Regions from separate parts of the Priestia sp. YIM B13490 genome, predicted to be linked through region 4. Evidence: riboswitches for the same ligand, from Rfam matches in the RefSeq annotation. Region 4 holds a riboswitch; each other region holds the start of a gene.
The links. A riboswitch is a leader RNA that binds a small molecule or an ion and turns the genes downstream of it on or off. The one in region 4 is predicted to bind S-adenosylmethionine.
Positions count from the first base shown of each region.

Region 1: it holds a riboswitch for S-adenosylmethionine, as region 4 does, so the genes downstream of both, ACFX4R_RS19985 (phosphoadenylyl-sulfate reductase) here and ACFX4R_RS11935 (Na+/H+ antiporter NhaC family protein) in region 4, are expected to answer to the same signal.
Region 2: it holds a riboswitch for S-adenosylmethionine, as region 4 does, so the genes downstream of both, mtnK (S-methyl-5-thioribose kinase) here and ACFX4R_RS11935 (Na+/H+ antiporter NhaC family protein) in region 4, are expected to answer to the same signal.
Region 3: it holds a riboswitch for S-adenosylmethionine, as region 4 does, so the genes downstream of both, ACFX4R_RS06675 (bifunctional homocysteine S-methyltransferase/methylenetetrahydrofolate reductase) here and ACFX4R_RS11935 (Na+/H+ antiporter NhaC family protein) in region 4, are expected to answer to the same signal.

Region 1 is NZ_JBHZOT010000006.1:358,689-366,718, forward strand. Features, by position in the region: gene ACFX4R_RS19970 (potassium channel family protein) at 1-687, opposite strand, end outside; gene ACFX4R_RS19975 (VOC family protein) at 755-1,138, opposite strand; gene cdaS (sporulation-specific diadenylate cyclase CdaS) at 1,236-1,862, opposite strand; SAM riboswitch class I at 2,176-2,278, shown strand; gene ACFX4R_RS19985 (phosphoadenylyl-sulfate reductase) at 2,533-3,246, shown strand; gene ACFX4R_RS19990 (sulfate permease) at 3,266-4,345, shown strand; gene sat (sulfate adenylyltransferase) at 4,398-5,549, shown strand; gene cysC (adenylyl-sulfate kinase) at 5,562-6,161, shown strand; gene cobA (uroporphyrinogen-III C-methyltransferase) at 6,253-7,032, shown strand; gene ACFX4R_RS20010 (sirohydrochlorin chelatase) at 7,046-7,813, shown strand; gene ACFX4R_RS20015 (NAD(P)-binding protein) at 7,794-8,030, shown strand, end outside.
Region 2 is NZ_JBHZOT010000002.1:287,552-295,581, forward strand. Features, by position in the region: gene ACFX4R_RS06900 (pyridoxal phosphate-dependent aminotransferase) at 1-469, opposite strand, end outside; gene ACFX4R_RS06905 (carbon-nitrogen family hydrolase) at 582-1,364, shown strand; SAM riboswitch class I at 1,456-1,606, shown strand; gene mtnK (S-methyl-5-thioribose kinase) at 1,742-2,914, shown strand; gene mtnA (S-methyl-5-thioribose-1-phosphate isomerase) at 2,950-4,008, shown strand; gene ACFX4R_RS06920 (hypothetical protein) at 4,143-4,307, shown strand; gene ACFX4R_RS06925 (methylated-DNA--[protein]-cysteine S-methyltransferase) at 4,308-4,811, opposite strand; gene ACFX4R_RS06930 (PAS domain S-box protein) at 4,830-6,986, opposite strand; gene ACFX4R_RS06935 (hypothetical protein) at 7,111-7,359, opposite strand; gene ACFX4R_RS06940 (LutC/YkgG family protein) at 7,482-8,030, opposite strand, start outside.
Region 3 is NZ_JBHZOT010000002.1:240,865-248,894, forward strand. Features, by position in the region: gene ACFX4R_RS06670 (YkvI family membrane protein) at 1-986, opposite strand, end outside; SAM riboswitch class I at 1,326-1,432, shown strand; gene ACFX4R_RS06675 (bifunctional homocysteine S-methyltransferase/methylenetetrahydrofolate reductase) at 1,540-3,378, shown strand; gene metH (methionine synthase) at 3,379-6,822, shown strand; gene ACFX4R_RS06685 (HAD family hydrolase) at 7,204-8,001, shown strand.
Region 4 is NZ_JBHZOT010000003.1:397,038-405,067, reverse strand. Features, by position in the region: gene ACFX4R_RS11960 (hypothetical protein) at 1-432, opposite strand, end outside; gene splB (spore photoproduct lyase) at 586-1,614, opposite strand; gene ACFX4R_RS11950 (transcriptional regulator SplA domain-containing protein) at 1,725-1,973, opposite strand; gene ACFX4R_RS11945 (LacI family DNA-binding transcriptional regulator) at 2,063-3,022, opposite strand; gene ACFX4R_RS11940 (hypothetical protein) at 3,147-3,275, shown strand; gene ACFX4R_RS11935 (Na+/H+ antiporter NhaC family protein) at 3,315-4,625, opposite strand; SAM riboswitch class I at 4,711-4,817, opposite strand; gene ACFX4R_RS11930 (ABC transporter permease) at 4,919-5,686, opposite strand; gene ACFX4R_RS11925 (ABC transporter ATP-binding protein) at 5,679-6,590, opposite strand; gene ACFX4R_RS11920 (YtoQ family protein) at 6,761-7,201, shown strand; gene ACFX4R_RS11915 (Ger(x)C family spore germination protein) at 7,354-8,030, opposite strand, start outside.

The DNA.
Region 1 (8,030 bases), on a different contig from region 4:
TTGTGCATTTTGAATATGCTTTTTTGTTAAAAGTTCAACGATGCTGTAAATAGAAGGGTTCAATCCTTGCAGAGCGACTAACGTAACAATAGTATTCATGTCTGCATATTCTTCTGTCTTATGCTGATCGGCAGTAATCAGCACTTTTTTTGCGTACCGAGCGTTGGCAAGTTCTAATACTTCATAATGAGAGGGACTTCCTTTAATAAAATGAACGCGATCACAAATCATGGGATTTTTAGTCAGAGAGTCGTCGATAAGCACAATGTCTTCTTTATGAAATGCGTCGCGATAATACTCTAACACGAGTTTGGCGCGCTCATTCCACCCAACAACGATGAAGTGATCTTTTCCATAAAATTTTAAATTCCCTTCCAAATAAGCGCTCTCAGCAGAAACAGCAATTTTAGAAAGCGTGACAAAATAAGTAGTAATAAATCCCGTTCCGATCAGAACTAAAATAATTGCAGCTAACCTTCCAATCGTAGTGGTCGGAGCAAAATCACCGTACCCTATAGTAGAGATTGTAATAATAACCCACCAAATTCCTTCAAACACATTCCCGAACGTTTGCGGCTCTAGGAAATGTATAAGCATGCCAAAAAACAGAACAAGGCAGCCGATAATAAAAAGAAGCCGCACTAAAATAGAACGACGAAAAAGTCGAAATAATAGCCATTCCATCATAAAAAAACCTCCAGTGATTAGTCATAGCCACAGTATGACCATTTTTCACTGAAGGTATAAGATATCTTTATCTTTTTACTTCGTAATATTCAATCCATTCTTTGTCTGGACCGTAGAAAAATAAGTATCTTGCTCCATTTGGCAAAGTTACAATGTTTTCTTCCACAAATGAAACGCCTGCTGATTTTAAACGCTCAAACTCCTCTTCAATTCCGTCTACTGCCAGCGCAAAATGATGAACTTTACCTTCGTTAGGTAAGCTTGAGTTATACCCTTGAATTAACTCTACGATTACATTGCCTTCTAAACCTAGAAAAGCTAGCTTCAAAGACGGATCGGTATGTGGTAGTTTTTCGATGAGCTCTAATCCCACTTTTTGCGTATAGAACTCAATCGATTCTTCTATATCCTTTACTTGAACGCCTACATGTTCAAATTTTAAAATTGTCATATGCATCACCCGTATCTATAGTATGTAAAAACTATGAAATATATTAAAGAGAAAGGATATAGAAGTCAAGATAGGGCTGCTTATCAGGAAAGGGCTCTTAAATCATATTTTTGCTGGAGTGAATAGGGTAGAGGCTTCCATCAAGAGCAAACGAAATTTTGCCTGTTTCTTCAGATACAACTAAAATTAATGCATCCGATTTTTCCGACATTCCAATGGCTGCACGGTGACGTGTTCCCAATTTTTTGTTCGTTAAAATAATAGACGAAAGAGGTAAAACATTAGCAGCTGAAATAAGCTGATTATTTCTAATTAGGACGGCTCCGTCATGTAAGGGTGTCCCTGGATAGAACAGTGTCTCAACTAGCGTAGCGCTGACAGGAGCTTGAATAGGCATTCCTTTTTGAATAAGAGGGTCTACATTTTGTTCCCGTTCAATGACAATTAAAGCGCCGTGACGTTTCTCCGAAAGGTTATGAATAGCTAAAGACAGAGCAGCATATTCAAATGTATAAGGCGATAAATAATGGCGCAAGTAATAAGAGGCAGCCGTAGCTTGAACATCTTGAAATAACCTTCTCATCTCCTCAAAATCACATAGGATACAATGATCACTCGTGTCTAAATGTTTAATTAAATTAGAGGCTTCAGTTGAAATCTGCTGTAAATATGTTCGCACATTATTTTTAATTGTATCGTCTAATTGAAAAGGTTGTCTCTCCATCTTATATAGCTCCTATCTGTCAGTCAGTGTTATCTGTAATGTGTGCTAATGTGGGTGAATTATCCGTAAAGCTTATAAATCCCTTATTAATTTTATAGAGAGGTTTTGTGTTTTATTTAGCAAGAGAATATAAAAAGTTGGAGAAAAAAGAAAGCGTTTTATAAATTGATATGTTCACATTTGGGTTAAATTTACATATGTTGTTTTAAATAAAAGTATAGATATTTCTGTGAATTTAAAGTATAGTTTTCTTATCGGATATATGATTTTTAATGTTGACAAATATTCTAAATATGCTAAAATTTTTAAAAAATGCTTATCAAGAGTGGTGGAGGGATCTGGCCCGCTGAACCCCGGCAACCTGCTTAGCAAGGTGCTAATTCCAGCAAAGTGTGTATCATTTTGAAAGATAAGGTGAAAATTTATTGCCTACCCAGTCTTTCAATATGGAAGACTTTTTATTTTGATATAGCGCAAGCGATAATTTGAGGAGGGACACCAATGACTGTAACCCCCGACTTAAAACAAATTTTTGAGCATGTCGAAGCAAAGTAAGAATTAAATAGTTTCGCTGACTAGACACACTAGAGGCGGTTTTATCCAATTCTAGTGGGTAAAACCGTCTTTTTTTATTGGATAACGCGGATAACTAAGAATTGGAGTGAAGAAAATGGCAGACTTATATACGTACGAAAACTGGAGTGATACATTTCCAGAGTTCGACAGTGAAGATGAAACAAAAGGAGCCCTTTCAGCATTGCAGTGGGCGTATGATACCTACGGAGATTCAATTATTTACGCATCAAGCTTTGGTATCGAAGGAATCGTGTTAATTGATTTAATTTCAAAAGTGAAAAAAGATGCTGAAATTGTCTTTTTAGATACGGGCGTTCATTTTAAAGAAACATATGAAGTAATTGATGCAATTAAAGAACGCTTTCCTGATTTGCGTATTCATATGAAAAAACCGGATTTAACGCTTGCAGAACAAGCTGAGAAACATGGAGATGAGCTTTGGAAGAGTCAGCCTAACCTATGCTGTCAAATTCGAAAAATCATCCCGCTAAGGGAATCTCTTGCTCCTTATGATGCGTGGATTTCTGGTTTGAGACGCGAGCAGTCTGAATCTCGTGCCAACACGAATTATTTTAATAAAGATGAGAAATTCAAGAAAGTGAAAGTCTGCCCGTTAATTCATTGGTCCTGGAAAGAAGTTTGGCGCTATGTGTATAAGCATGATTTACCATATAACAAACTTCATGATCAAGGCTACCCAAGTATCGGCTGTGAGCCCTGTACCGCACCTGCCTACAATGTAGACGATTTACGTTCAGGAAGATGGGCAGGTACACAAAAAGTTGAATGCGGATTACACGAATCTTAAATACGAAAGAGCTGAATAAATGATGCTTTTATATGTTGCCTTTATCATTGCGCTTTTTTTTGCAATGAATATTGGGGCAAGCGGTGCAGCAGCAGCTATGGGCGTTTCATACGGCTCCGGTGCGATTAAAAAGAAAAGAGTAGCCCTGTTCATCTGTGCTGTAGGTATTGTGCTCGGAGCCATTATCGGAGGCGGCGAGGTGGTAAAAACCATCAGTTCAGGTATCATACCTGAAAAATTGCTGTCAGTAGAATTAGTTATTATCATTCTGGCTGCTGCAACGCTGTCACTCTTTTTCGCGAATTTAATTGGTATTCCTCTATCAACAAGTGAAGTAACGGTTGGTTCAGTTGTTGGAGTAGGCGTAGCTTATCAATCTCTGTATGTGGAAAAACTTTTAGTTGTCATGTCTTTTTGGATTATTGTTCCGCTGGTTTCATTTGTCATTGCTTTTTTGATTGGAAAAGTGATAAAACGCGGAGCGCATAAAAAAGAAGCAAAGGGAACGTGGAAAAGAGTTTTAACGATTTTAGTTATAGCGACGGGATTCTTTGAAGCCTTCTCAGCTGGAATGAATAACGTGGCAAATGCTGTCGGTCCTCTAGTAGGAGCTGGATTAATGGATGCCACAACGGGTGTCATAGCAGGAGGATTGGCAGTGGCGCTCGGAGCTCTTTTACTAGGAGGCCGAGTTATTGAAACAAACGGGAAAAAAATTACTCGCTATTCTGTAGGGGAAGGGTGCATTATCTCGGGTACTGGTGCTTCTCTTGTCACAGTCGCTTCACTGTTTGGTTTGCCAGTACCCCTTACACAGGTCACTACGTCTTCTATTATTGGAATAGGAGCAGCGAAAACGGGATTCACGAAAGAACAGCGCGAAGTTGTCATTCAAATGTTAAAGGTTTGGGTGGTCTCCCCTGTATTTTCACTCGTAATCTCATATGTTCTTGTGAAATTAGTACTTGAAAGCGACTTATATTCATTTGTGGTGCTAGCTAGCGGATGTATTGCCACAGCAGGTGTTCTAAGCTTAGCTAGAGCGACTAGAAGAAAAAGAGCAAGCTTGCAGTCGGAAAAAGAAAAAATGACTGCGTGATTCAAGTGCTTTTTATTATATTGTGTTAATTATTTAAGGAGGATTTTACAAAATGACAACAATTCAAGCACACGGTGGAGAATTAATTAATTTATATCAACCAACATATGACTACACGTCACTAACAAAAGAAATCGAAGTAGATAACATGGCCCTAAGTGATTTAGAACTAATTGGAATTGGTGCTTACAGCCCAATTACAGGATTTTTAGGAGAAAAAGATTATCAATCAGTTGTTGAAAATATGCGTTTAGCAGATGGAACAGTATGGAGTATTCCTATCACTCTTCCTGTAACAGAAGAGCAAGCTAAAGAATTAAACATTGGCGACAAAGTAAAACTTGTTCAAAACGGCGTAACGTATGGTGTTTTAGAAGTTTCTGAAGTATATACGCCAAATAAAGAAAAAGAAGCGGAGAACGTGTACCGCACGGCAGAACTTGCTCATCCTGGCGTGAAAAAAATGATGGAACGCCCAAATGTATATGTAGCAGGTCCAATCGTACTTGTAGAACGTACACCTAAAACGCGTTTTGAAAAGTATTACCTAGATCCTACTGAAACAAGAGCAGCATTTGAAGAACGCGGTTGGAAAACGGTTGTTGGATTCCAAACTCGTAACCCTGTTCACCGTGCGCACGAATATATTCAAAAAACGGCATTAGAAATTGTAGACGGCCTGTTTTTAAATCCACTTGTAGGAGAAACAAAGTCAGATGATATCCCAGCAGATATCCGTATGGAAAGTTATGAAGTACTTTTAGAGAACTATTATCCTAGCGATCGTGTAGCTTTAGCAGTTTTCCCTGCTGCGATGCGCTATGCTGGACCTAGAGAAGCTATTTTCCATGCAATGGTTCGCAAAAACTTTGGATGCACACATTTCATTGTAGGCCGTGACCACGCTGGTGTTGGTGACTACTATGGAACATATGACGCACAAAAAATCTTCAGTAACTTTACAGCAGATGAATTAGGAATTACACCTTTATTCTTTGAACACAGCTTCTATTGCAAGAAATGTGAAGCGATGGCATCAACGAAAACATGCCCTCACAGCAAGGAAGATCATATGATTCTATCTGGAACAAAGGTACGTGAAATGCTTCGTAACGGAGAAGTGCCACCAAGCACATTCAGCCGTAAAGAAGTAATTGAAGTGTTAATTAATGGATTAGCAAAACAAAAAGTATCTTCAAAATAAGGAGCGGTTGAAGTGAGCAAATCAACAAACATTACGTGGCATGATGCTGGAATTACAAAAGAGGAAAGACGCGAGCAAAATAATCATCACAGTTTTGTACTATGGTTTACAGGTCTTTCGGGTTCAGGTAAATCTACCGTAGCAAACGCAGTGGCAAAAGCGCTTTTTGATAAAAATATTCGCAACTATGTATTAGATGGTGACAATGTTCGTTTCGGCTTAAATAAGAATCTAGGGTTTTCTGCTGAAGATCGTACAGAAAATATTCGCCGTATCGGTGAGGTTTCTAAGCTGTTTGTAGACAGCGGTCAAGTGGTACTAACAGCATTTATCTCTCCATTCCAAGAGGACCGAGCTCAAGTGCGTGAGATCTTAGAGGGGAATGAATTTTTGGAAGTATACGTGGAGTGCCCGTTAGAAGAATGTGAAAAAAGAGATCCAAAAGGCCTTTACAAAAAAGCAAGAAGCGGAGAAATTCGTGATTTTACAGGAATTGATTCTCCGTATGAGTCACCGGCTAATCCTGAATTAACAATTAATACAAGCACACAGTCTGTAGAAGAATGTGTACAAACTGTTATTGAATATTTAGCTAACCGAAAATTTATCTAAATGACAGCGGACTTTGTCCGCTGTTCTAATTCAAATTAAAATGTGGGAGCGCTGCGGAGACGTGGAAATGATGGAAGGGTGAAAGGCATTCATGGGGAAAGTATATCTAGTCGGTGCAGGACCGGGAGATCCAGATTTAATTACATTAAAAGGGTTGAAAGCAATTCAGCAAGCAGATGTTATCTTATATGATCGTTTAGTGAATAAGGACCTGCTGGAGTATGCTAAAAGTGATGCAGATATCATTTACTGCGGAAAGCTTCCGAACTACCATACCCTCAAGCAAGAAACAATTAACAACTTTTTAGTGAAATTCGCTAAAAAAGGAAAAATTGTAACGCGCTTAAAAGGCGGAGATCCATTTGTTTTTGGACGCGGAGGGGAAGAAGCAGAAGCTCTCGTGCAGCAGGGCATTTCATTTGAAATTGTTCCAGGGATTACATCAGGCATCGCAGCCGCTGCTTATGCAGGAATCCCTCTCACTCACCGGGAATACAGCGCAAGCTTTGCTTTTGTAGCGGGTCATCGTAAAGATAGCGAGCATGATGCAATCAAATGGGATAGCCTAGCCAAAGGTGTAGATACTCTTGCAATTTATATGGGGGTGCGGAACTTACCGTACATTTGCCAACAGTTAATGAAACACGGAAAAACCTCAGCTACGCCAATTGCATTGATTCACTGGGGAACATGTGCGGACCAGCGCACTGTAACTGGAACTCTTGGTACAATTGTTGATATTGTTAAAGAAGAACAAATTGAAAATCCAAGTATGATTATCGTTGGTGAAGTTGTGAATTTTCATGACCGATTAAATTGGTTTGAGAAGACTGGACAGCATTACTATTCGTTTGCACAAGAAGCTTACTAAAGAGGTTGATTATATGGATGCAGTTTTATATGTTTGCCATGGCAGCCGCGTAAAAGAAGGCGCTGATCAGGCAGTTGCTTTTATTGAAAGATGTAAAAAAAATCTAGATGTACCGATTCAAGAAGTTTGTTTCCTAGAACTAGCTTCCCCCACTATTGAACAAGGATTTGAAGCATGTATTGAACAAGGTGCTACTCGTATTGCAATTGTGCCTCTTCTGTTATTAACAGCTGCGCATGCAAAGCATGATATACCCGAAGAAATACACAAAGTATATGAACGTTATCCCCAGGTAGAGGTGCTGTACGGAGAACCGTTCGGCGTAGACGAACGAATTGTTGATATCTTGGTAGAGAGAATCAATGAAACCAATGTGGATAAGCATGAAGATTCGATGGTATTGTTGGTCGGCAGAGGAAGCAGTGATCCTGCTGTAAAAAAAGATTTTAACGAAATAGCTCAACTGCTAAAAGGGAAAGGTGCTTTTAAAGAAGTGAGCACATGCTATTTAGCTGCAGCTTCTCCTAATTTAAAAGAAGGCCTGCACCTTGCTAAACGAACTTCGTATAAGCAAGTATTCGTTCTTCCATACCTTTTGTTTACCGGTATTTTAATGAACGAAATTAAGGAAGAATTGGAGCAGCTATCAACAGATGCCCAGCAGTTTATCTTAGCCAACTACCTAGGTTATCATGATGGACTTGCACACATTTTAAGTCACCAAGTAAAAACGTTATTATCCAGCAAAGGAAATCAATACGATGTATACCGTTATGCTTGATTTAAAGGGTCGTTCGGTCTTAGTAGTTGGGGGCGGAACAATCGCAACTCGTAGAATTAAAGGTTTTTTACAAGAAGGAGCAGCCATTACAGTGGTTGCTCCAACTGTTTCAGCTGAAATAAATGAATGGGAAGCTAAAGATCAGCTGCGTGTAAAAAGAAAAAAAGTAGGAGAAGAAGACTTACTTAATGTCTTTTTAATTGTTGTGGCTACAAAT
Region 2 (8,030 bases), on a different contig from region 4:
CGGGTAGAAAATGATTTTCAGCCGTGAGAGGCATCACTTCCATCTTGGCTTTTGCAAGCTCTACTCCAGACCAGTAATCAGGATACCCAGGATCCGGAACCAGCACCGTATCTCCAGGATTTAACAAGCACTGCGGGATTTCAACAAGTCCACCCTTTCCGCCAAATAAAATAGCTACTTCTTTTTCAGGATCTACATCAACGCCATATTCTCGTTTATAAAAAGTCGCAACGGCCTCTTTTAAAAACTGGTGCCCCCGAAATGGAGAATACTTATGATGCATAGGATTAGCACTTGCTTTTTGCAGTGTTCCTACAATATGTGAAGGAGTAGGCTGATCAGGATTTCCCTGTCCTAAGTTAATAACGTCGTGCCCTTGGGCCATTACTTTTCCTACCTTGCCCACAAGTGATGCAAAAAATTGTTTTGGTAAACTTTTTAATAGTTCCGATTGCTCAAATTGTTTCATCATCGCACACCTTCTCAAAAAATTCTTGAAATTCTAGTCACAAATAATATATTGTAATACTCAACTTGTAAAGTCATTTTTTTCAACTACTAAAAAAAGGACGGATGATAAAGTGAGTGTAAAAATTACGTGTTTGCAGCTTGATATTGCGTTTGGAAACCCAACTAAAAACCGAAAATATATCGAACAAAAAATGACGGAAGCCCTGAAAGAAAACCCTGATATCCTTGTGCTTCCTGAGCTATGGGATACAGCTTATGATTTGACGCGGCTAGACGAAATTGCAGATGATGAAGGACAGCAAGCCAAGCAATTAATCTCTCAGTTTGCTAAAACGAACGAAGTAAATATTGTGGCAGGTTCGATCGCGAAAAAAACAGAGCAAGGCGTCACGAATACGATGTATATTTTTGACCGAAAAGGTCGTGAAGTATCACAATACAGTAAACTGCACTTATTTAAATTAATGGATGAACACCTGTATTTAGAAGCAGGAACAGCAAAAAATCTTTTTACACTTGAACAGTCACTGTGCGCAGGAGTTATTTGTTACGATATTCGTTTTCCAGAATGGATTCGGGTTCACACTAGCAGCGGAGCAGAAGTCTTGTTTGTTGTCGCTCAGTGGCCGGCTCCAAGACTTGCCCACTGGAAAGCCCTGCTCATTAGCCGTGCAATCGAAAATCAATGCTATGTAATCGCATGTAATCGTGTAGGCCAAGATCCTAATAACACATTTGCCGGACATTCCTTAGTCATCGATCCGTGGGGAGAAATAATCGCTGAAGCTGGCGATAGCGAAGAACTTTTGAGTGCTGAGGTTAACCTGGAACTTGTAAAAGAAATTCGTAAACAAATTCCCGTCTTTACAGATCGCCGTACAGAATTTTATTAATTATGTATTGACAGCCGTTTTTTTGCATGATACGATTTTCACCAGATATCATAAAATATTCAAACAAATCAAAATTGAATAAGTAATCGTACTCTTATCAAGAGTTGGCTGAGGGATTTGGCCCTGTGAAGCCCAGCAACCGACCGTCATTCCATCCTAAGATGGATCACACCCGTAAAACATGTTTTACAAAGGCACGGTGCTAATTCCAACAGAAAGTAATTTTTTCTGGCAGATAAGAGGTTTGAACACTACAATCAAGCCTCTTTCCAACGAAAGAGGCTTTTATATTTTCTAAAATTATAAAAGCCTCCATATATTCTTAAACCTATTAACTTAGTAAACAAATCAGTTTAATAAACTATGGAGGGATTCCGATGTCAACAACAAAAACAGAGAAATATCACCCTTTAACAGAAATTTCAGCAATCAAACTTGTGAAAAAGCTAGGTCTTTTTGATGCCACAGAAGCACTGACTGCCCGTGAAATTGGTGACGGCAACTTAAATCTCGTCTTTCACATCATAAATGATCAAACAAATAAATCCATTATCGTCAAACAAGCGCTTCCCTATGCAAAAGTTGTAGGCGAAAGCTGGCCTCTATCCTTGAACCGTGCCACAATTGAAAGCAATGCGCTCAAGCAATTCGGTGCATTTACGCCAGAACTTGTGCCCGCTGTTTATTACCACGATGAAACGCTTGCTGTTACGGTCATGGAAGACCTGTCTCATTTAACGATTTCTCGAGCCGGACTTATTCAAGGTGAAAGTTATCCTCTGCTCTCACAGCATATCGGTTCTTTTTTAGGACATATTGCGTTCAAAACGTCTGATTTCGCCTTAAAACCTCAGGATAAAAAAGAAGAAGTTGTTAAGTACAGCAACCCCGACTTATGCAATATTACGGAAGATTTAGTTTTTACAGATCCTTTTTTTGATATTGATACAAATGAATTTGAAAAAGCGCTGCGTCCTGATGTAGAAGAATTGTGGAATGATGGTGATGTAAAGCTACAAGCAGCAAAATTAAAATATAAATTTTTAACAAATGCGCAAACGCTAATCCACGGTGATTTACATACAGGCAGCATCTTTGCTAGCAGTCAAGAAACGAAAGTGATTGATCCAGAGTTTGCTTTTTACGGTCCGTTTGGATTCGATTTAGGGCAATTTGTTGCGAATTTATTTTTAAATGCTCTTTCTCGAGAAACAAATCGCGAACCGTTATTTGCACACATTACGAACACATGGAACGTATTCAAAGATACCTTTACTGCGCTTTGGCATTCTGAAAACACTGAACCTTTCGCTAAAGATGAGCGCTTATTACATGAAATTTTAACGCAAACGTGGCAAGATGCTGTTGGATATGCAGGATGTGAAATCATTCGACGTACGATTGGCTTAGCTCACGTGGCGGACTTAGACGAAATTTCTTCAGAGGAAAGAAAAATTAACGCTAAACGTACTGCGTTAAAAATTGGACGCTATTTGCTTCTGCACCAACAAGATGTTTCACCAAATGAATTTGAACATTTACTTCGATAACGAATAATGTACACAATGAAAGGATCGGTATCAGCATGACAAATACACTATCACTTCCGCGCTCAGTGGAATGGAATGAATCATATATTACTTTATTAGATCAGCAGCAGCTTCCTGGCAAAGTTGAATATATTAAGCTGCAAACCATTAAAGACGTATGGGATGCTATCACTACCTTGAAAGTACGCGGAGCTCCTGCAATTGGCATTACGGCGGCTTTTGGTCTTGCTCTTTCTGCGCTTAGCTATGACACAGATTCAGTCAAGGAATTTAACAAAAAACTAGCTCTTGATCAACAGTATTTAGCTAGTTCACGCCCTACTGCCGTCAATTTATTTTGGGCATTGGAGCGCGTAGCGAAAAGCGCTGAATCCGCTTCGTCCGTTAATGAAGCTAAAACAAAAGTTGTTCATGAAGCTATTCAAATTCAAGTAGAAGATGAAGAAACGTGCTACCGAATTGGAGATCATGCTCTTTCTTTATTTAAAAAGAAAGATAAAATCATGACAATATGTAATGCTGGTTCAATTGCTACAGCTTATTACGGAACAGCCTTAGCACCTTTTCACTTGTCTAAGCAGCGCGATATTCCGCTTGAAGTATTTGCCTGTGAAACAAGACCCGTTCTTCAAGGTTCTCGCTTAACAGCCTGGGAACTTCAGCAGTCGGGAGTGGACGTGACGCTGATTACGGATAATATGGCCGCTCATACCATTAAAACAAAAGGAATTAATGGGATTATTGTAGGTGCTGACCGCATTGCAGCAAATGGCGATACGGCTAACAAAATTGGAACATATGGACTTGCTCTTTTAGCGAAAGCATTCGGTATTCCATTTTACGTAGCAGCGCCGCAGTCCACATTTGATTTATCTATTCAAGACGGCAGCAGCATCCCTATTGAAGAACGTTCACCTAAAGAAGTAACGCACATTGGAGATACACAAATTGCTCCAGACGGAATCTCTGTGTACAATCCAGCTTTTGATGTGACGCCAAGCGAACTGATTACGGCCATTATTACAGAGCATGGAATTATCCATTCCCCGTCTTTGGAATCCATTCAAAAAGTTTTACTGCAATCTGCTCAATAAAAAAAGCCGCTGCTATGCGGCTTTTTTTTGTTGAGCACTGGTTTTCACCTGCATTTGTAACACAATTGTAACAGTACTCTCTTCTTTTTCTACATATATTATAGGGGATTCTTTTTGAATAAGGGGGAGTAAATATGAGTTCAGAGCAAAAAACGGATAAAAACAAAGCGCTGAATCGTAAGCAGCACTATCAGCTATTCGATTTATCCAAAGATGAAGAACTAAATTCCCTTCCTTCTCCTCAGCAAATTGACGGTGTTTTTGTGCAGGGAGAAGGCTGGAAATTGGACGGGGAATAGTTATTTTAACTCCAGAGCGCCTTTTGCTACATTTCTTTCAAGCATTAATAGTTTCTCTTTTATATGAGTTTGGGAACCTGCATAACCTGTTAAAGCTCCATTTTTTCCAATCACACGGTGACAAGGTAAAATAATAGGCAGTGGATTTCGACGATTCGCTTGTCCCACAGCCCTTACGGCTTTAGAGCGATTAACAGACTCCGCTACATCACTATAAGACCACGTTTGTCCATAAGGTATACCTTTAAGCGTTAACCATACTTCTTTTTGGAAGTCTGTTCCTTTTATATCCAAAGGCAAATCAAATGTTAACGTGCGCCCTTCAGCATAATCCTGCAGCTGTCGCTTTGCTTCTTTCACATGATGATAATTTTCGTCATGGACAAGTTTTTTAAGCTGCTCGTTATGATCATCGCTATCAAACCAAATATGTTGAACCCCTTTTTCCGAGGCTACAATATAAATTTTCAAATCAGAAAATAAATTCATTTCTCCGTAGTACATATTTTTTATCCTTTCTAATTAAGCTGGAAGAATAACATGAAAAGCTGTGCCTTCTCCTATTTTGCTTTCCACTTCAATTCGCCCTTTATGTTCTTCGATAATTTTATATGAGACCATCAAACCGAGTCCCGTTCCTTTTTCTTTTGTCGTATAAAATGGTTCTCCTAAGCGCTTGATGCGCTCTTCGGGCATTCCGTCTCCTTGATCTCGAATGGAGACCGTCACGTAGTGCGGCTCTGTAGAGTAAACTTCAACAATAATTCTTCCTCCGTTTGACGTGACTTCAATTGCATTTTTAATGACATTTATTAGTACTTGCTTAATTTGGTTCGGCTCGCAGTATACCATTGGCAGCTGAGGAGACACACTTAGTTCAAACTGAATATTTTCTAAAAGCGCTTGAGCATTTAATAAATCAATCGTTTCTTTAACAACCCCAGCTAGATTTTTCTTTTCAAACTTTACGGCCTGTGGCTTAGCGAGTACGAGAAACTCTGTAATAATGGTTTCAATTCTTTTTAATTCGGATTTAATAATATCAAAATAAAGAGAGTGATCTTCTTGAATGCTGCTTTCTAACAGCTGCACAAACCCTTTTAAAGCTGTCATCGGGTTGCGGATTTCATGCGCAATCCCAGCTGCTAACTGGCCGACTACTTGAAGCGTATCCGATTTTCGAATCTGCTCTTGCATTTGATTTCGTTCCGTTACGTCTCTTAAAAGCGTCATATATAGACCTGGCAAGATATCTTTTTTCGTGGAAAATTCGATATTTTTAACTTTTTCGTTCCCCGTAACGTACGTAATCTCTCCTTCTGCTTCCCCTTTTTGCTCAATCGTTTCTTTATGCTCAATGACCGCATCTAAATTCGCTGAAGAAATAAAATCCTCCATGGAGTGCGCACAAATCTCCTCTTTGCTGAGTTCTAGAATATCACAAAGAGAAGAATTTACATCAATAATATTTCGCTTGCCGTCCCACAAAACTAACCCATCGATCGAACCATTAAAAATCTGTCTGAATTTCTCTTCGTTATTCCGAAGCTCCTGTTCGATTTTTGTACGTTCACTGATGTTTCGAAAAATCGTTAAATGGTCTCCTTCTATAATGCCTTTTTTCCCTGTGAATTCCAACTGTTTGATTTCTCCATTTGGCATGTAAAAAGGAAGCTGATTACGAATTTCTCCTTTTGTTTGAAACGTTTGGAGCACCTTTAACGCACTAAAGCTTTTTGTATCGATAAACGTATACAAATTGCTTCCAATTAATTTGTTTAACGGCAGCTCAAATGTACGCGAAGAAGCAAGATTAGCGTTCAAGATTTCACCATCATCTCTCCAAATCAAGATCGCTTCAATCGCATTTTCAAAAATAGCCCTGAAATTTTTTTCGCTTCTCAACAGTTGCTGCTCCATCAGCCGTTTTTCCGTCACGTCTCTCATAATGGACATATAGTATTGACTGTATATATTAGCCGTTGTGGTAAATTCAAAAAAAGTAACGTCTCCATTTTCGAGCCTGATCGGTAGCTCACCGCTTGTCTTTCCTTCTTGATGCAGAGTTCTCCATAATTTTTTCACCTTATAATGATAAGTAGGTTCTACAAGCTCTTCTAATGTTTTGGTTAGAAGCTGTGCTCTTGTATAATTTAATCGTTCGCAAAATGAAGGGTTCGCGTCGATAAGCTGACCCGTTCGATCAAAAATGACAATTCCGTCTACCGCTTCATTAAATACATCCATAAACATATGATGACTAATAAACCGTTCATTTTCCATTATTTTGTGCTGCGTAATATCCCGAAATGTACACACAATAATGCCCGACATGTGACTATGTTTGTGTGAAGTAAATTCAACATGTTTCATCATGCCGCTTCGAAGCGTCATCGCGCCTTCATATTTGAAATAGCTTTCTTCTAAGAGTGCTGGATAATACGCTTCAATCATGTCATACGGAAAATACATCAGAAAATCTTTCATTTGATACGTTAATAGCTCATCCTTTGTTTTTTCAAACAGCCCGCAGGCTGATTCATTTGCATTTATAACTTGAAAATACTCATCAAATACGACAATGGCATCTAATACGTCATTAAAAATAGCTCGTAGCTGCTGTAATTCACCTTGCTGCTTTTGCTCAGCTTCAGATGTTAATTCTCTGTGTGGTGACATGCTCATTGCTCCTTTCTTTTGCACTTCCCATTTCCCCACCTTTTATCTATAGACTTAGTATTCTACAAGATTTGCTTTTTACCTTTTTAAAATTAGCCACGTTTATTCAAAATGCGACATTTCTTCACATTATCCCGCTATTTAGAAATGGAGCATGAATAAAAGAGGCTGAGACATAACAAAATGAATCCAATCTAAAGACGAACAAATGAGATGCATGAGCTAGCTGAACCGCTTGTGACACCGCAGTTGATTTCCGTGCAAGACTTCGCTTTCCGCGGGCGGACGGTGAGCCTCCTCGTCGCTTCTGCTCCTGCGGGGTCTCATCTGTTCCGCTTTTCCCGCCGGAGTCTTCGCCTTGCCCTCCAATCAACTGCTAGAAGGAATGAAACAGCTAAAACCTATGCTCAACATAACAAAGAAAACGAACCGTGAATCAAACATGTTGATTCACGGTTCGTTTTTCACTTCGGCTAAAATACGTTTGTCCCAGTCTCATCGATCATTCACTACAATATAAGTGGCTTGAATAGGTCCATGCACGCCAACGACTAAATTCATTTCAATATCGGCTGAATTGCTCGGTCCCGTAATAAAGTTAATGCAAGAAGCAATCGTTTCTCCTCGCTCTACTTTTTCATGAATCATTTCAGCGGCTTGTGTCATGCGAGGAACAATTGAGCTTTGAGGAATGATTGCAATATAAGTGGCGGGCAGCAAACTGACCGATCGTCCTTTTTCAGCGCTGCTGAACAAAACAACTGTGCCGGATTCCGCTAGCGTCAAATCACTGAAGGTAATGCCAACATTTGCTTGTTCAGCTAGTTTAATATTCTCATCGCCTTTTGCAGAATTCCATACATGAAGGCTAGTGCTTGTTTCCCATTTCTCCATCAGCAGATTCAATCCATATTCGGAAAACCTAGGATCATCCCACGTGCTCACAAGACCATTTCCATAGTTCGCTACGACTTCCTCAAGGACAGCTGGCAAGTGTTGTGATGATGTTTCTACATAGCGAGTATGAATACGTTCGCAATGGTT
Region 3 (8,030 bases), on a different contig from region 4:
CCAATATAGCCAAATATCGGATACAAAAACTCAAGAAGCTGGGCATATCCGAATTGCCCAATAATAAAGCAAGCCAAGATAATAAACGCAAAAGCTTGTTTGTCATTGAGGGGAAGAAATGACTGAAGCTGCTTAGCGATGCCAAATACATTTCCAATCAATGTAGTAAAAATCTCGCCCAACACAACTACCGTAAATAAAACATTCACCCACGCTGAGATATTTTTAACAACGGCACTCATCGGAATATCAAGTTGAAATGAATAAGGCAAATTGGAAAGGGCAAGATGAGTAGAAACAAGCATAAACGTAAGTACACATCCTCCTATTAAGGCCCCTTTTGTAATCACGCTCCTATCTTTCACCGAGCTTCCTAATGGGACCAAAACGGCCTGAGCCAAAGCTAGATTCAGGGAAATATATAAAAAGGGACTAACCGCCCACTTCCACTGCGTGACGAGCGTTAAATCCGGCTTCGTTTGAATCAGTGAGAAATAGCTGATATTCGGCATAAAGATGATAAAAGCAAATGAAAGCATCATCGGTACAACAAGAGAATTAACCATTAAAATACCGTTAATTCCTTTTGCGATAAATATATAAGTTAAAACAATTGTAAAAATCATTCCAACAGGAGGCCACAGCCCAAACTGTTCTTTTCCTATTGCTCCCGTACTCGCTAGCATGACTGAAGTTACTCCAAATAAAATGACAATCATTACACCGTTTACCACTTTTCCAAGCACATCACCAAATAAATATGTATTAAGCTGCTGATAAGAAGAAGCCCCAATTGCGTGCGAAAGCAGCATCATTTTTGAACCTAGCCAAATAAAAAACAAGCCGCTGACCAAAATTCCGACCATTCCAAGTTCCCCGTACTGTGTAAAAAATTGAACGATTTCCTTGCCTGTTGCAAAACCGGCTCCTACAACGGTGCCTACATACGTAGCAGCAACCTGCAGCGTGAGTTTCCACCTTTTCATGCCCATCACCCTTCTACCCTTCATAGTTCACTATATGTAGAAACGATAAAAAAAAGACGAGCCTTTTTACATGTAAATCTACGCATATCCCAGTGCTTGTGCCTTTTGGTTTATTTTTTTCATTTTCTTTTTGTATTTCTCACAAAAAACTCCTTAACCCCTAACATAACAGTCATTTTCAAACAAAATATACGGATATTTCCCCTTTAGCTTTTAAATTTTCCTCAATATTTGCTGGAAATTCACAATTTACTGTTGTATAATTTCTAAAAATCAGATAAATTATTAAATAAGTATTCTTTCTATTTAAAAAAATATGTTTCAATTATATACAATTGATTCTTATCATGAGAGGTGGAGGGACTGGCCCTTTGAAACCTCAGCAACCAGTCGTTAGAGACATGGTGCTAAATCCAGCAAGCAATTTATTGCTTGGAAGATAAGAAGGCGAAAAAAGTCTTCTTCTTAAGAAGACTTTTTCTATTTTATCGGCATATTGCATAAAACGAATCACTCGTGAAATAGAAGCGAAACAATTTAAGGAGGTTTTGACATGGGGTTACTTGAAGATTTAAAGTCTAAAATTTTAATTGGGGATGGTGCCACTGGTACCCTCCTTTACTCACACGGTATTGACAGCTGTTTTGAAGAACTAAACATCACCAAACCAGAAGAGGTTTCTCGTATTCACAGAGCCTATGTAGAAGCTGGTGCAAACGTTATTCAAACAAATACGTACGCTGCTAATTATCAAAAACTTGCCCGTTATGGATTAGAAGATTCAGTCAAAGACATCAATGTTGCTGGTGTAAAATTAGCAAAACAAGCTGCAAAAGATCAGGCTTACGTGGTTGGTACACTCGGCGGAATTCGTTCTTTCCAAAAAAACGCTATTAGTTTAGAAGAGGTTAAGCGAAGCATTCGTGAACAGATGTTTTGGCTTTTAAATGAAGGCGTGGATGGCCTTTTGTTTGAAACATACTATGATTTCGAAGAATTAAAAACCGTTCTTACACTGGCAAGAAAAGAAACGGATAAGCCTATTATTACTCACGTTTCCCTGCATGATATTGGCGTACTGCAAGATGGCCGCCCTTTAGCAGATGCATTAAAAGAATTAGAGGCGCTGGGAGCAGATGTTGTCGGGCTAAACTGCCGTTTAGGTCCTTATCATATGATTCAGTCTCTTGAAGAAGTACCGCTTCCTGATCGTGCTTTCTTATCTGCTTACCCTAATGCCAGCCTTCCGGCGTATGTGGAAGGAAAGCTGGAATATGAAACAAATGAAGACTACTTTGTAGAAAGCGCGCGTTTATTCCGCGAACAAGGGGTTCGCTTAATTGGAGGATGCTGCGGTACAACACCAGCTCACGTACGCGCAATGTCATCTGCCTTAAAAGAGCTGCCTCCGATTACAAGCAAAGTTGTTAAAATGAGACCTGCCGTTACGGTTCAAGAGCGTGAGCAGCAGGATAAACCTCATATGCATGAAATTGTGAAGAAGCGCCGCTCGGTTATCGTCGAGCTAGATCCGCCTAAACAGCTTGGTCCGACGAAATTTTTAGAAGGCGCAAAAGCACTTGATAAAGTCGGCGTAGATGCTATTACATTAGCTGATAATTCTCTTGCCTCACCTCGCATCAGCAACTTGGCAATGGCAACACTGATGCAGCAAGAAACAAAAGCACGACCGCTTATTCATATTACCTGTCGCGACCGAAATTTAATTGGACTTCAATCTCATTTAATGGGACTTCATACGCTAGGAATGAATCAAGTACTTGCAATTACGGGTGATCCGTCAAAAGTTGGCGATTTCCCTGGCGCCACTTCGGTCTACGATTTATCTTCATTTGACTTGATTAGTTTAATCGCTCAGTTTAATGAAGGACTATCTTATTCCGGCAAACCACTTGGTCAAAAAACCAATTTTTCCATTGCAGCTGCCTTTAACCCAAACGTGCGTCACTTAGACCGAGCCGTTCAGCGTTTGGAAAAGAAAATCGACTGCGGGGCTCACTATTTCATTACTCAGCCTCTCTATTCAACTAAGCAAATTGAAGAGGTATATGAAGCAACCAAACATTTAACAACACCGGTATATATCGGTATCATGCCGTTAACAAGCGCAAGAAATGCTCGATTTATTCACCATGAAGTACCTGGAATTAAATTATCAGAAGATATTCTAGAACGCATGGATGCAACGGGAAATGACCGAATCCGCGGTGAAGTCGAAGGTCTTGCGATTGCAAAAAGCTTAATTGATACAGCATATGAGTTATTTGACGGTATTTACTTAATTACGCCGTTTATGCGCTATGAAATGACCGAAATTCTAACACGCTATATTCATGACAAGCAACTTGTTACATCAGAAAGGAAGATATAAATGAGCTCACTTATCGAACAACAACTAAAGAAGCGAATACTCATCATCGATGGAGCAATGGGAACGATGATTCAAGATGCTGATTTAACCGCTGAAGATTTTGGCGGCGAAGAATATGAAGGCTGCAACGAATATTTGACTCGAACAGCGCCTCATGTGATTCAGCGCATTCATGAAGAGTACTTTGCAGCAGGTGCTGACATCATTGAAACCAATACGTTTGGCTCAACATCTACCGTACTTGATGAATACGATTTAGGTCACTTGGCGTATGAATTGAATATCGAAGCTGTGAAGCTTGCTTGTGCAGCCCGCGATAAATATTCAACTCCCGAATGGCCTAGGTTCGTAGCTGGAGCTATCGGTCCTACCACTAAAACTCTCTCTGTTACCGGAGGTATTACATTCCCTGAGTTAGTAGAATCGTATGAAGAGCAAGCTCGAGGTTTGTTAGACGGCGGCGTTGACTTGCTTTTAGTCGAAACCTGTCAAGATATGCTGAACGTAAAAGCCGCATTTTTAGGTATTACAGCGGCGTTTGAAAAACTAAAAACCGAAGTTCCTATTATGATTTCAGGAACAATTGAGCCGATGGGAACAACTCTCGCTGGTCAAGATATCGAATCTTTTTACTTATCACTGGAACACATGAAGCCTCTTTCAGTCGGACTTAACTGCGCGACAGGCCCTGAATTTATGACGGATCATATTCGCTCTCTTTCAGACCTAGCCACTTCAGCAGTTAGCTGTTATCCAAACGCTGGACTTCCGGATGAAGAAGGCAATTATCATGAATCCCCTGAGCTGCTTGCTCAAAAAATTAAAGGGTTTGCTGATAAAGGCTGGCTGAACTTTGTAGGCGGATGCTGCGGTACAACGCCTGCTCATATTAAAGCACTGGCGGAAGCGGTAAAAGAGGTTGCGCCCCGTTCGCTTGATCGCTCCGAGCATAACCATGCTGTAACCGGTATTGAACCGCTTGTATATGACGATTCTATGCGCCCTCTTTTTGTGGGAGAACGTACGAATGTAATCGGTTCTCGCAAGTTCAAGCGTCTGATTGCGGAAGGAAAAATTGAAGAAGCATCTGAAATTGCGCGTGCTCAAGTTAAAAATGGTGCTCACGTTATTGATATTTGCTTGGCAGATCCGGACCGTGAAGAAATGGAAGACATGGAGGAATTTATTCAAGAAGTTGTAAAAAAAGTGAAGGTTCCTCTTGTAATCGATTCAACGGACGAGAAAGTTATTGAAAAAGCTTTAACGTACTCGCAAGGTAAGGTCATTATTAACTCCATTAACTTAGAAGATGGTGAAGAGCGTTTTGATGCAATCTTACCGCTAGCAAAAAAATTCGGTGCAGCTCTGGTTGTCGGTACAATCGATGAAACAGGCATGGCCGTTACTGCAGAACGAAAAGTAGAGATTGCTAAACGCTCACATGATTTGCTTGTTGAAAAACATGGCTTTAATCCAAAAGATATTATTTTTGACCCTCTTGTGTTTCCTGTAGGGACTGGTGATGAACAATACATTGGTTCTGCTGAAGAAACAGTTAAGGGGATTAAAATGATTAAAGAAGCCCTGCCTGATTGCCTGACCATTCTCGGCGTAAGTAACGTGTCATTCGGTCTTCCTCCAGTCGGACGTGAAGTACTAAATGCGGTTTACCTTTATCACTGTACGCAGGCTGGACTCGATTATGCCATTGTTAATACCGAAAAGTTAGAGCGCTATGCTTCTATTCCAGAAGCTGAAATTGAGCTTGCTAATGCGTTATTATTTAACACAACTGATGAAACGTTAAGCACGTTTACCGACTTTTATCGTGATAAAAAGAAAGAAGCAAAAGTAGAAATTTCTACGTTAACACTCGAAGAACGATTGGCAATGTATATTGTCGAAGGTACAAAAGAAGGATTGCTTCCTGATTTAGAACAGGCTTTAGCTCAATATGATGATCCGTTAGATATTATTAACGGACCGCTTATGAAGGGGATGGCGGAAGTTGGACGTTTGTTTAATGACAACCAGCTGATTGTAGCAGAAGTGCTTCAAAGTGCGGAAGTGATGAAAGCATCCGTTGCCTTTTTAGAACCTCATATGGAAGCAACTGAAAATGATTCTGGAAAAGGCAAAGTTATTCTTGCAACGGTTAAAGGCGACGTGCATGATATCGGTAAAAACTTAGTAGACATCATTTTAAGCAACAATGGTTTTAAAGTAATAGATTTAGGAATTAAAGTAACGCCCCAGCAGCTGATTGAAGCAGTAAAAGAAGAAAAGCCAGACATCATTGGCCTGTCAGGTCTTCTAGTAAAGTCAGCTCAGCAAATGGTTTTGACTGCCCAAGATTTAACACAATCAAGCATTGATGTTCCAATTATGGTAGGAGGCGCTGCCCTTTCCCGTAAATTTACTGACTTTAAAATTGCCCCGGAATATGATGGTGCGGTCCTCTACGCCAAAGATGCGATGGACGGATTAGCGTTAGCAAACAAGCTGCAGAACAAAGAAGAAGTTATTCAGCTTTTAGCAGATTTAAAAACGCGGCAAGAAAAGAAAGTAACGGTTCGAGAACGCCAGCCTCAAACCGCTCAAGCAGCTACGGCTGTTTTAGAAAGATCCGCCATTTCAACGGACTCTCCTGTTTTTGTACCTGCTGATTTAAAGCGCCACGTTGTTAAACACTACGATTTGGCACAGGTTCTTCCGTATATTAACTGGCAGATGCTTTTAGGCCATCACTTAGGACTAAAAGGAAAAGTGAATAAGCTGCTTGCTGAAAAAGATGAGCGTGCTGTTCAATTAAAAGAAACCGTTGATGACCTGCTCGAACTGGCACTAAAAGAAAACTTAATTAAGCCAGCGGTTATTTATCAGTTCTTCCCTGCTCAAGCAGACGGAAATGATTTAATTATTTATGATCCTGCTGATGAAAAAACAGAAATTGAACGCTTTACCTTCCCTCGACAAGCAAAAGGACAGTTCTTGTGCTTATCTGATTTTGCAAAGCCTAAAGAAAAAGAGATGGACTATGTATGTTTCTTCTCTGTAACAGCAGGAACAGGCATTCGCGAACGCGCGGCGAAATTCAAAGAAAACGGCGAGTTTTTAAAGAGTCACGTGTTCCAAGCTCTTGCGCTTGAACTAGCTGAAGGATTAGCAGAACGTGTTCATCAGCAAATTCGTGACCGCTGGGGATTCCCCGATTCGCCTGACTTTACAATGGCGGAGCGTTTTTCAGCCAAATACCAAGGTCAGCGTTTTTCATTCGGATATCCTGCATGTCCAGACCTTGAGGACCAAGCAAAACTGTTTAAATTACTTAAACCTGAAGACATCGGCATTCAGTTAACAGACGGTTTCATGATGGAACCAGAAGCTTCTGTTACAGCCCTTGTTTTTGCACATCCTGAAGCGAAATATTTTAACGTATTGTAAAATATGGCCGCGGTCTTTTAGACCGCGGCTGTTTTTTTACAGTGAACAAACCTGAAAAAAAGGCTGCGACAAATGGATTTTAGCTGAAGAAAGATCCGAACCGTAAATCCAGATTCTTAATTGAGAATCAACTGCGTTCGGATTTTTTTCATTGTGATCGTGAACTGGATTTCATGTAGCTGTTTCTAGCTGTTGGCTGAAGGGCAAGGCGAAGACTCCTGCGAAAAAAATTGATGCAGTTATGTCTTAATCTCTTTGAATTCACCGCCGGTCTGAGCTTTTTTTATGAGTTTCTTGGGAAACACTGATAGAATAAGGAATGTAATAAATTTGTAACGCTCTTGTCACAGCAAATTTTTCAGGGAAAGGAATTTTCAAGCAATGATTAAATTATTTGTAAGCGACTTAGATGGCACTCTTTTACACGAAGAAAAATACGTAGAACAGCATAATGCAGACGCACTTAGTGAACTTCAGCGCCAAGGAGTAGAGGTTTGTCTTGCGTCTGGACGAATGGATACGGAAATTTTAAAGATTTCTACTGATATTAATAATACATTTCATCGCATTAGCCAAAACGGAGGATTTGTGTGGACCAAAGAAAATCAAGAACTTCATGGAAAAGTGTTTGAAGATGATTTAGCGGTTCAACTTTATAAAAAAACGATAGATCCTAACCGTATTACGCTTGTCTGTTCAAACGACACGAATTACGTAGAGCAGCGAAATGAAATTATTGAAGCGATTGAAACTCACATGTTTTTCCCTATCGAAGAACAAATGGAAATGACGGATTCATTTGGTCACGCTCTTTCTCCATCTAAAATCACGGTTCTTGGAGATCATGATGAAATGGTAGCTCTGCAAAAAGAAGTGAACGAAGAGTTTGGTGATTATATTGATACATATATTTCTGCCAAGCAGTGTTTGGATATTATGCCTAAACATATCAGCAAAGGAAATGCCATTGAAATTTTATTAAATCATCTTCAGCTAAAACCAGAGGAAATTGCATGTGTGGGGGATTCATTTAATGATATTCCTATGTTTCAATTAACGCCGAACAGTTTCGCTATGGCTACAGCTCCTGAAGCTGTGCAGCGCCACGCCTCTGCTGTTGTGTCATCTGTTAGTGAAGCAGCGGGTATTGTTTTAGAAAAAAATAAGCAAACCATCTAAAAAAAGCGGTCAACGTTTAAATTGACCGC
Region 4 (8,030 bases):
GTTTCGAAACTCGTCGTTATAAATGCTAATTTGAAGCCGCTGAGAAAAACGTTCTTGTTCGATATATGTTTCAGGCATTAATCCAACAGGATATACCTTAGGGTTTTCGCCACTGCCTAATATGTATACATACATCTTTCCTTCGCTTGTATATCGAACTTTCGTCGAAATACCCCCTTGCCCTTGAAGAGGCGCATAAACAGCTCTTACATTATCTCTTATTTCTTGTACAAACCCATGTAGTTCAATATCAGAATCATAATAATGGTTTGCTTCATACAAGCCGTAAATCCGAGACTTGTCGATATCACATAATATGTTCCAAAATTCAGATAAATTCTCTTGGAACAACACTTGAATAAAATTCCGTGCAGCTTCTTGCTGTTCGTTTGTTAATTCTTTTGTTAGCGCAAACTCTTCATTTTTTAACATCTCAGTCACCTCCCTTTTGTATGTAATACGACAAGCGATAAAAATAACCTCTTTTTTTCAACTTATTAGCAAGCAATTTATTTTTTCACATTAAAAATTGAAAAGTTATTTTGACTAAGGCGTCAGAATAACTTTTCAATTACTGTAGAATAATTACGTAAAGTATTCGATTTTTGCATTCGGAAAATACTGATCAATGTAATATTCTAATGTTTCTCTTAATTCTTGTTCTTCATCTTTTGCGTATACATATTTTCCAATTCCGTAACGCCCCCACTTGTAGCGGCGCTCCTCTTCATTCATCTCAAGCTTTGTTTTCGGATAATTTTTCTCGATTACCCGCTTGGCCGGCTTGGTAAAGCGATGCTGAATCATTTCAAACGTAATATCATCTCTGGACTCCTCAGGTATAGAGGCGTCCAGCTTTTCAAACAACTGACGGTATCCCTCTTGCCAACCTTCATGAATGTAAATAGGCGCCACAATAAAGCCAAGTGGATATCCGGCTTTTGCAACTTTATTAGCAGCTTCAATCCGGTAATCAAGAGGAGATGTACCAGGTTCAAAGTTTTTTATAACATAATCTGCATTTATGCTAAAGCGGAAGCGCGTGCGACCATTATGTTTAGCATCCAATAAATGATCCACGTGATGAAATTTAGTCACAAAGCGCAGTTGACCTAGTTCACTTTCCCCAAAATACTCAATCCCCCGCTTTAATGAATGTGTTAAATGGTCAATTCCTACGATATCAGATGTACAAGCCGCTTCAAATCGCGTTATTTGAGGGGCTCTCTCCTGCATATATTGCTCTGCTTGACCTAATATTTCTTCAACATTCACGTACGTGCGAATATATGGTTTGCTTCCCATTGTTGTCTGCAAATAGCAATAGTGACAATGCCCCATACACCCTGTTGCAAATGGTATTGCATATTCAGCTGACGGTTTAGATGTATCAAATTTCAATGTTTTACGCACGCCAACTACTAAAGTCGACTTGGCATTGCGGTATTTTTGCAAATCATTTTTTCCCGGTATATTACGCACTTGATTATGAGAAGTTGTTTGACGAATCTCAATTCCCATCTTCTCAAATTTTTCTTTTAATTGAACACCAAGCGGGTACTCCATTGCCCCTGGCTCAATATATACTAATTGAGGTACAAAAGGTTTTATCATCATGTACACTTCCTTTTTTCTAGTACTAATAGCGTTTGAAAAATAAAAAGACTCTATCCTTGGTAATTATTTTTCAAACAAAAAAGACTCTCCGTTAAGAGAGCCTTGCATCAGTCATATTGTTCATAATCAAATATCTTATTATACATTTTTCCAGCTTCTTCATACGTTGAATATACGGCATCATCTTCAGCTAACAAATGGTAAGACTCATGTAAAAACAGCGCCTTTTCACCTTTGTTTTCGGGATGTTCAACAATTTCAGCCTGATTAATATTCGCAACGTTTGCCGTATGAGGATTTCGGTAAATAACAAATACTTGATCTCCCACTTGATATTCTTTTTTCTCCACGATCATCATCCTTTTCTTCTTTCTTTACTCGTATGATGTCCGCTTTTGCTCATTTTATCCGGTAAAAACACCTCATGGCATGATCGATCAAGAATTCATACGCTTTTACGCTCAATAAACCGAAAAGGGAGCTCAATTTTCTGAAGAACCTTGCTTCCCACTAATGTAAAAAGCGTTTCTCCCATTTCCTTAAGAGGAAGTTCGATCGTTGTTATTTGTAAATAAGAAGAAAGCGGATGATTATCAAAACCAATGATAGCTAATTCACCAGGAACTGAAATACCCGCTTGTTCGCACTGAGCTTTTATTCCGATAGCTACTTGATCGTTTGTTACTAAAAGCGCCTGAGGCCGATTTTTCATCTGCACTAGTTTTTCCACCACTTTTTCACCATCTGTCACGTTCAAACAGCCTTGAAAAACCCATTCCGGATGATAAGGCTGATTTATTCTTTCTACATATTCTTTGTATGCTTGTTGCCGCTGTTGACTATTCGTACCCGTCATCCTTCCAATACAGTAGCCAATATCCGTATATCCTTTTTCTTTTAAATACATAAGCGCCTGCTTAAAAGCTGCATAATGATCAACGTAAACGGAGCGAATAGAACGATTCTGTACGTTTTCGCACACGGCTATCGGCCCGTACTGCTGATAATATTCAATCGTGCTCCAGCTGCTTGCTCTAGAACAAATAATCACTCCATCAACTTGCTTTGTTTTTAGCATATGAAGCGCTTCTTCTTCTTTTTTTACATCATAGTTCGTCTGACAAATAACAAGCTGATACTGCTTTTCTAACGCCTGAGATGCCACTCCTTCTAAAAGCAGACTAAAATACGGATGATTAATAAAAGGCAAGACGACGGCAATCATATTTGTTTTCCCTTTTGATAAGTGAACGGCATTAATGTTTTGTTCATAATTAAGTTCGTGAATAACCTGCTCTACCAGCCGGCGTTTTTCTTCTTTTACATACGGATGATGATTTAGCACCCGGGATACAGTCGAAACAGATACACCAGCTTTTTTTGCGATATCTCGGATATTTGTCATGTTTTCACCTTTTTCTCTTGCGCTGAAACGCGTTTCATACTTTATTCTCATTATAAAGTGAAACAGCAAGAAGCTAAACCCGTTACCATCGTGTTTTTACTCATTTACGTAAGGAGGTCATTTCATGGGTATTTTATTATTCATTTTATTATGCGGAATTGAAATTGGAGGAGCGGCTTATGCACTTAAACAGAACGAGACGCTTTGGAAGGAGTTAGATGATGAAAAGCCGACTGATTTTTTTAAACAGTAAAAAACCCTTAAAAAGAACATTCTTTTTAAGGGTTTGATATTACGCAGCTTCTTTAGATGACTTTGACTTTTTATTTAAACGAGGAAATCCAATTACAATTGCAATGATCCCGCAAACCGCTGTTAACATTGGGTAGAATGTAAATGGAATAATCTCAATCGGTGAAACTTTAGCAAATCCTGCTGCGAGAAGCATTTGTGCGCCGTAAGGGATAAGCCCTTGAACGCTGCATGAAAACAAGTCAAGCAGACTGGCTGATTTACGATTATCAATTGAATACTTATCAGAGATTTCTTTTGCTAACGGACCTGCCGTAATAATTGAAATCGTGTTATTAGCCGTTGCTAAATTTGTTAAACTTACCAGTCCAGCGATGCTGAATTCTCCGCCTTTTTTTGTTTGAATGCGTCGTGTTAATAAATTCAATAAGAACTGAATACCGCCATTATAGCGAATAAGCTCAACCATTCCGCCGATTAGCAGAGATAAAATAATTAACTCTGACATTCCGCCAATACCTTCTGTCACAGTTTTAGCAAGAGAAGAAAGCGTGTAGCTTCCGTCAGCTAATCCAATCACGCCGGCTAGCACAATTCCTCCGGTTAAAATGCTTAATACGTTTGCACCAAATATGGCAGCAACGAGTACGCCGACATAAGGCAAGATTTTAAACCAGCTAAAATCTTTAATTTCTACTGATGATGTATTGCCTAGCGTCATTACAAGCAATAAAATTACCGTAACAATCGCTGCAGGAAGGACAATAAAAAAGTTTACTTTTAATTTATCTGACATATTTGTTTTTTGCGTACGAACTGCTGCAATGGTTGTATCAGAAATTATCGATAAATTATCTCCAAACATTGCACCACCAATAACGGCAGCAATGGCCAATGTAATGGATACATGCGCTTGCTCACTGATTCCTACAGCAATAGGCCCTAGCGCAGCGATTGTTCCCATTGATGTTCCCATCGAAATGGAAATGAATGCGCCAATAACAAAGATTCCGACTACCACTAAGCTTTGCGGAAGCACAGAAAGCGCTAAGTTTACCGTTGAATCAACAGCTCCCATGCCTTTAGCAACTTGAGAAAAAGCACCTGCTAAAATAAAAATAAGCACCATAATAATGATATCAGGATGCCCTGCTCCTTTAGCAAAACGCTCCACTTTTACATTAAGTGAATCTTTGCGATTCATAGCCAGCGCCACGATGGCTGCAATGATAATGGCTACTAATACAGGCAGCTTATAAAAATCTCCCGTTATAATTCCTGATCCGACAAACAGGACTAAAAAGACGCCCAGCGGTAACAGCGCCCAGCCGTTTCCTTTTTGTTGTTCCATTCTTAACACCTCTTGTTTACGTAATAAAAAAAGACCTCTTCTTATTGATAAGAAGAGGTCTCTTATTTGTATCATAAGATTACCCTTCTCATCTTCCAAACGAAACATCGTCTGCTGGATTTGGCACCGCACTGCGTACAGCCAGTTGCCGAGACATCATAGGGCCAGTCCCTCCGTCTCTCTTGATAAGAAGTTTATAGTTGTTTTAAAAATAGTCTTTCACTACTGTAATCTCTTTTTATTTAATTGTCAAATGCTATTTTAGAAAAATATATAGTGCGAAAATTCTCACATCAATTAGCTACGTCTCGTTTTAAAAACGCTGCCCATGCCACGCCCATAAAGAAGACAAAATGAGCAACTAAGATGAAAATGGAAAATGGAATCGTCATGCCGTCAAATATCGTCTTCATTCCGTCCATATACTGCACAAAGTTTGTGTTGGCGAACAGTAAAAATTTTCCCCACCATAAACCAAACTGTGATACTAGTCCTGTTACTGCTTTCGCCCCGATACTTACGACAATAGCCAGACTGGAAGCAAGCGCGCTGTTTCTAAATAAAGACGACAGCATGAATGCAAATGTCATCATCATAAACGTTTCCATATACGCGCTGTCATACGTAAGCGTAATGTTTTTAAGCAGCTGCGCATCTCCTTCTAGACTGGTAAAGCCAAAGAACAATGCTCCCCATACAAACGAAAAAAGCAAATAGCTCAGTAAATAATACAAGCTAATTAAAATGAGGGTTATGTACTTGGATGCTAAAATCGTTGAACGTCTAGCAGGGCGAATTAAAAGAAGCTTAATGGTACCTGCTTCAAACTCTTTTGCAACCATTGACCCTCCAACAGCAAGCGCGAAAAATTGAACGAGAATCAGCATACCTGAACTAAATGACAGGAAGTTCAAAATGTTGTCTTCTGTTCCTGCACTGTTTGCTACTTTCTTCATTAAAAGAGCCATACAAAGAGTTAAAATACCGATTGTAATAAACGTGACTTTTGTACTTCTTTTATGAAACCATTTCATATGTTCATTTTGAATTAGCTTAAGCATGGTGCTCTCCTTCCGTAACGGACATAAACGAATCTTCAAGCGTCTCATACACAGGAGTGATTCGGTAGACTAAAATATCGCTGTCCACTAATTTTTTATTCACAGCTGGAATTTGTTCTTTTACAATCGTCACGTCGATACTATGTGATCTCATCGTTACTTCAAATTCTTGTGATAAAAGATCCGCTGCTTTTTGCGCATCAGACACTTCAAATTCTACGTACGTTCCTTGATCTTGACGATTTGGAGATAGATCTTGAATGGCTTTTAACTCACCGTCTTGAATAATGCCAACGCGGTCACATAGTGCTTCTACTTCTTTTAATAAGTGGCTCGCGATTAAGATCGAAATTCCTTCTTCCCTGCAGAGGGTTTGTAAATATGTACGAAATTCTCTCATTCCCGCTGGGTCTAGACCGTTTGTTGGTTCGTCTAGTAAAAGCAATGCAGGCTTATGTAAAATAGCTTGAGCTACTCCTAAACGCTGTCTCATCCCAAGAGAATACGTCTTCACTTTTGCATGAATGCTGTTTTCAAGCTTTACTAAAGCAATCACTTCATCCAAGCGTTCTGATGTGATCCCTTCATGCATATTCGCAAAGTGTTTTAAATTTTGATAGCCCGTCAGATAATCATAAAACTCAGGGTTTTCAATAATCGCTCCAATTGATTTCATAGCTGATGTAAACTGTTCTTTTAAAGGAAATCCATTGACGATAATTGTTCCCTCTGTTTCTTTGATGAGTCCTACGACGGTACGAATTAACGTTGTTTTTCCAGAGCCGTTCGGACCAAGCAATCCGAAAATCTCACCGCGCTCAACCGATAAGGATACATCATGCAAAATGGTTTTCTTCCCAATTACTTTACTGACATGATCTACTTGTAGCACTGTTTCTGTCATCATGTACATCCTTTCTTTAATTAGCAATACGCTTTCTATTGTTTCTCTTTTTTAACTATTTGTCTACTATAACCTTATTTTTGGAAAAGTAGCCCATTCAAATCATTCGTATTATCCGCTTACATTTGATAAAATAAAACAAACTTTAGTTAGAGGAGGACTTCTACATAATGAACTTAACCGTATACCTTGCCGGGCAAATTCACGATAACTGGAGAGACGAAATTAAAAACCAAGCAGAACAATTAAACCTTCCCCTTACCTTTGTCGGTCCCATGACAGACCATGACCGCTCCGACAACATTGGAGAAGAAATTTTAGGAAAACAGCCTAACGCTGTCTTAAAAGATGAAGCTGCTTCTCAAATTAATAATTTACGTACGCAGGTGCTCCTTAAAAAATCTGATGTGGTTATTGCTTTATTTGGCGAAAAATACAAGCAGTGGAACAGCGCAATGGATGCGGCGACAGCCATTGCATTAGATAAACCGCTAATTTTGGTTCGCCCTGAAAAACTGCACCATCCGCTTAAAGAACTGTCAAACAAAGCCCAGGTTGTAGTCGAAACGCCAGAACAGGCTCTTCAAGCATTAGCTTATATTTTTGAATAACAAATAAGAGCTGTCGGTTCTGGACAGCTCTTATTCTTCATTTATCCCTCAAGCTCCTTACTGGGGGGAATATTTTTTAGCAAGCTCTAAGGCTATTCCTTTTAGTTTCTTTCATTTCCAACATCAAAACAAGCCAAATTGTACTTAGCTGCTCACTTTTTTGATCCTGACGTTCCATAATCTTTAATCATTAATTTTACATCATAGTTAATTGGAACTTCACTAAATGTTTGATCCCAATTGTCTTTAACCCTCATCCATACTCTGGGCCTTTTAATTCTCAATTGATTTCCGAACCCGGCCACATCGACTTTATATTCTTTTTGCATTTTTTCTACCGTGTTTTTTACGAGGTGCTCCACTTTTTTTTCTGAGTTTTTTTGCACCTTCTGTAAAAATTGATTTTTTAAAGGATTTCCTGAGACCACCCAATTTTCAGATAGCCTCCCCTCGGATTCAATATGCACATCGAAGGAGATGCTATTTCCTTTAACATGAGGTTCAATATGACTTTTCATGGATTCTATTTCGTATACAATCAGCTGACCGGTCTTTTTATCAAAGCTTTTCACTAGCCCGCCTTTCCCTTTTCCTGTGATCCAAGTCAGACCATCTAGTTCTTCTTCATTCAAAAAACCGATCATTTTGTTTGTTTTCCCTTTAATTATGGCAGCACCAGCAAATTTGATTTCCCCATTTGCCGATAATACATTTTGCAATAGAAAACTAGTCCCTGATTCAATATTGCTCTCTAATTTAATGAGCGACGTGGGAGGTAAAATTCTCGTTGTTCGATATGCATTTTCCACCATTCCAGCCAAACGAAATG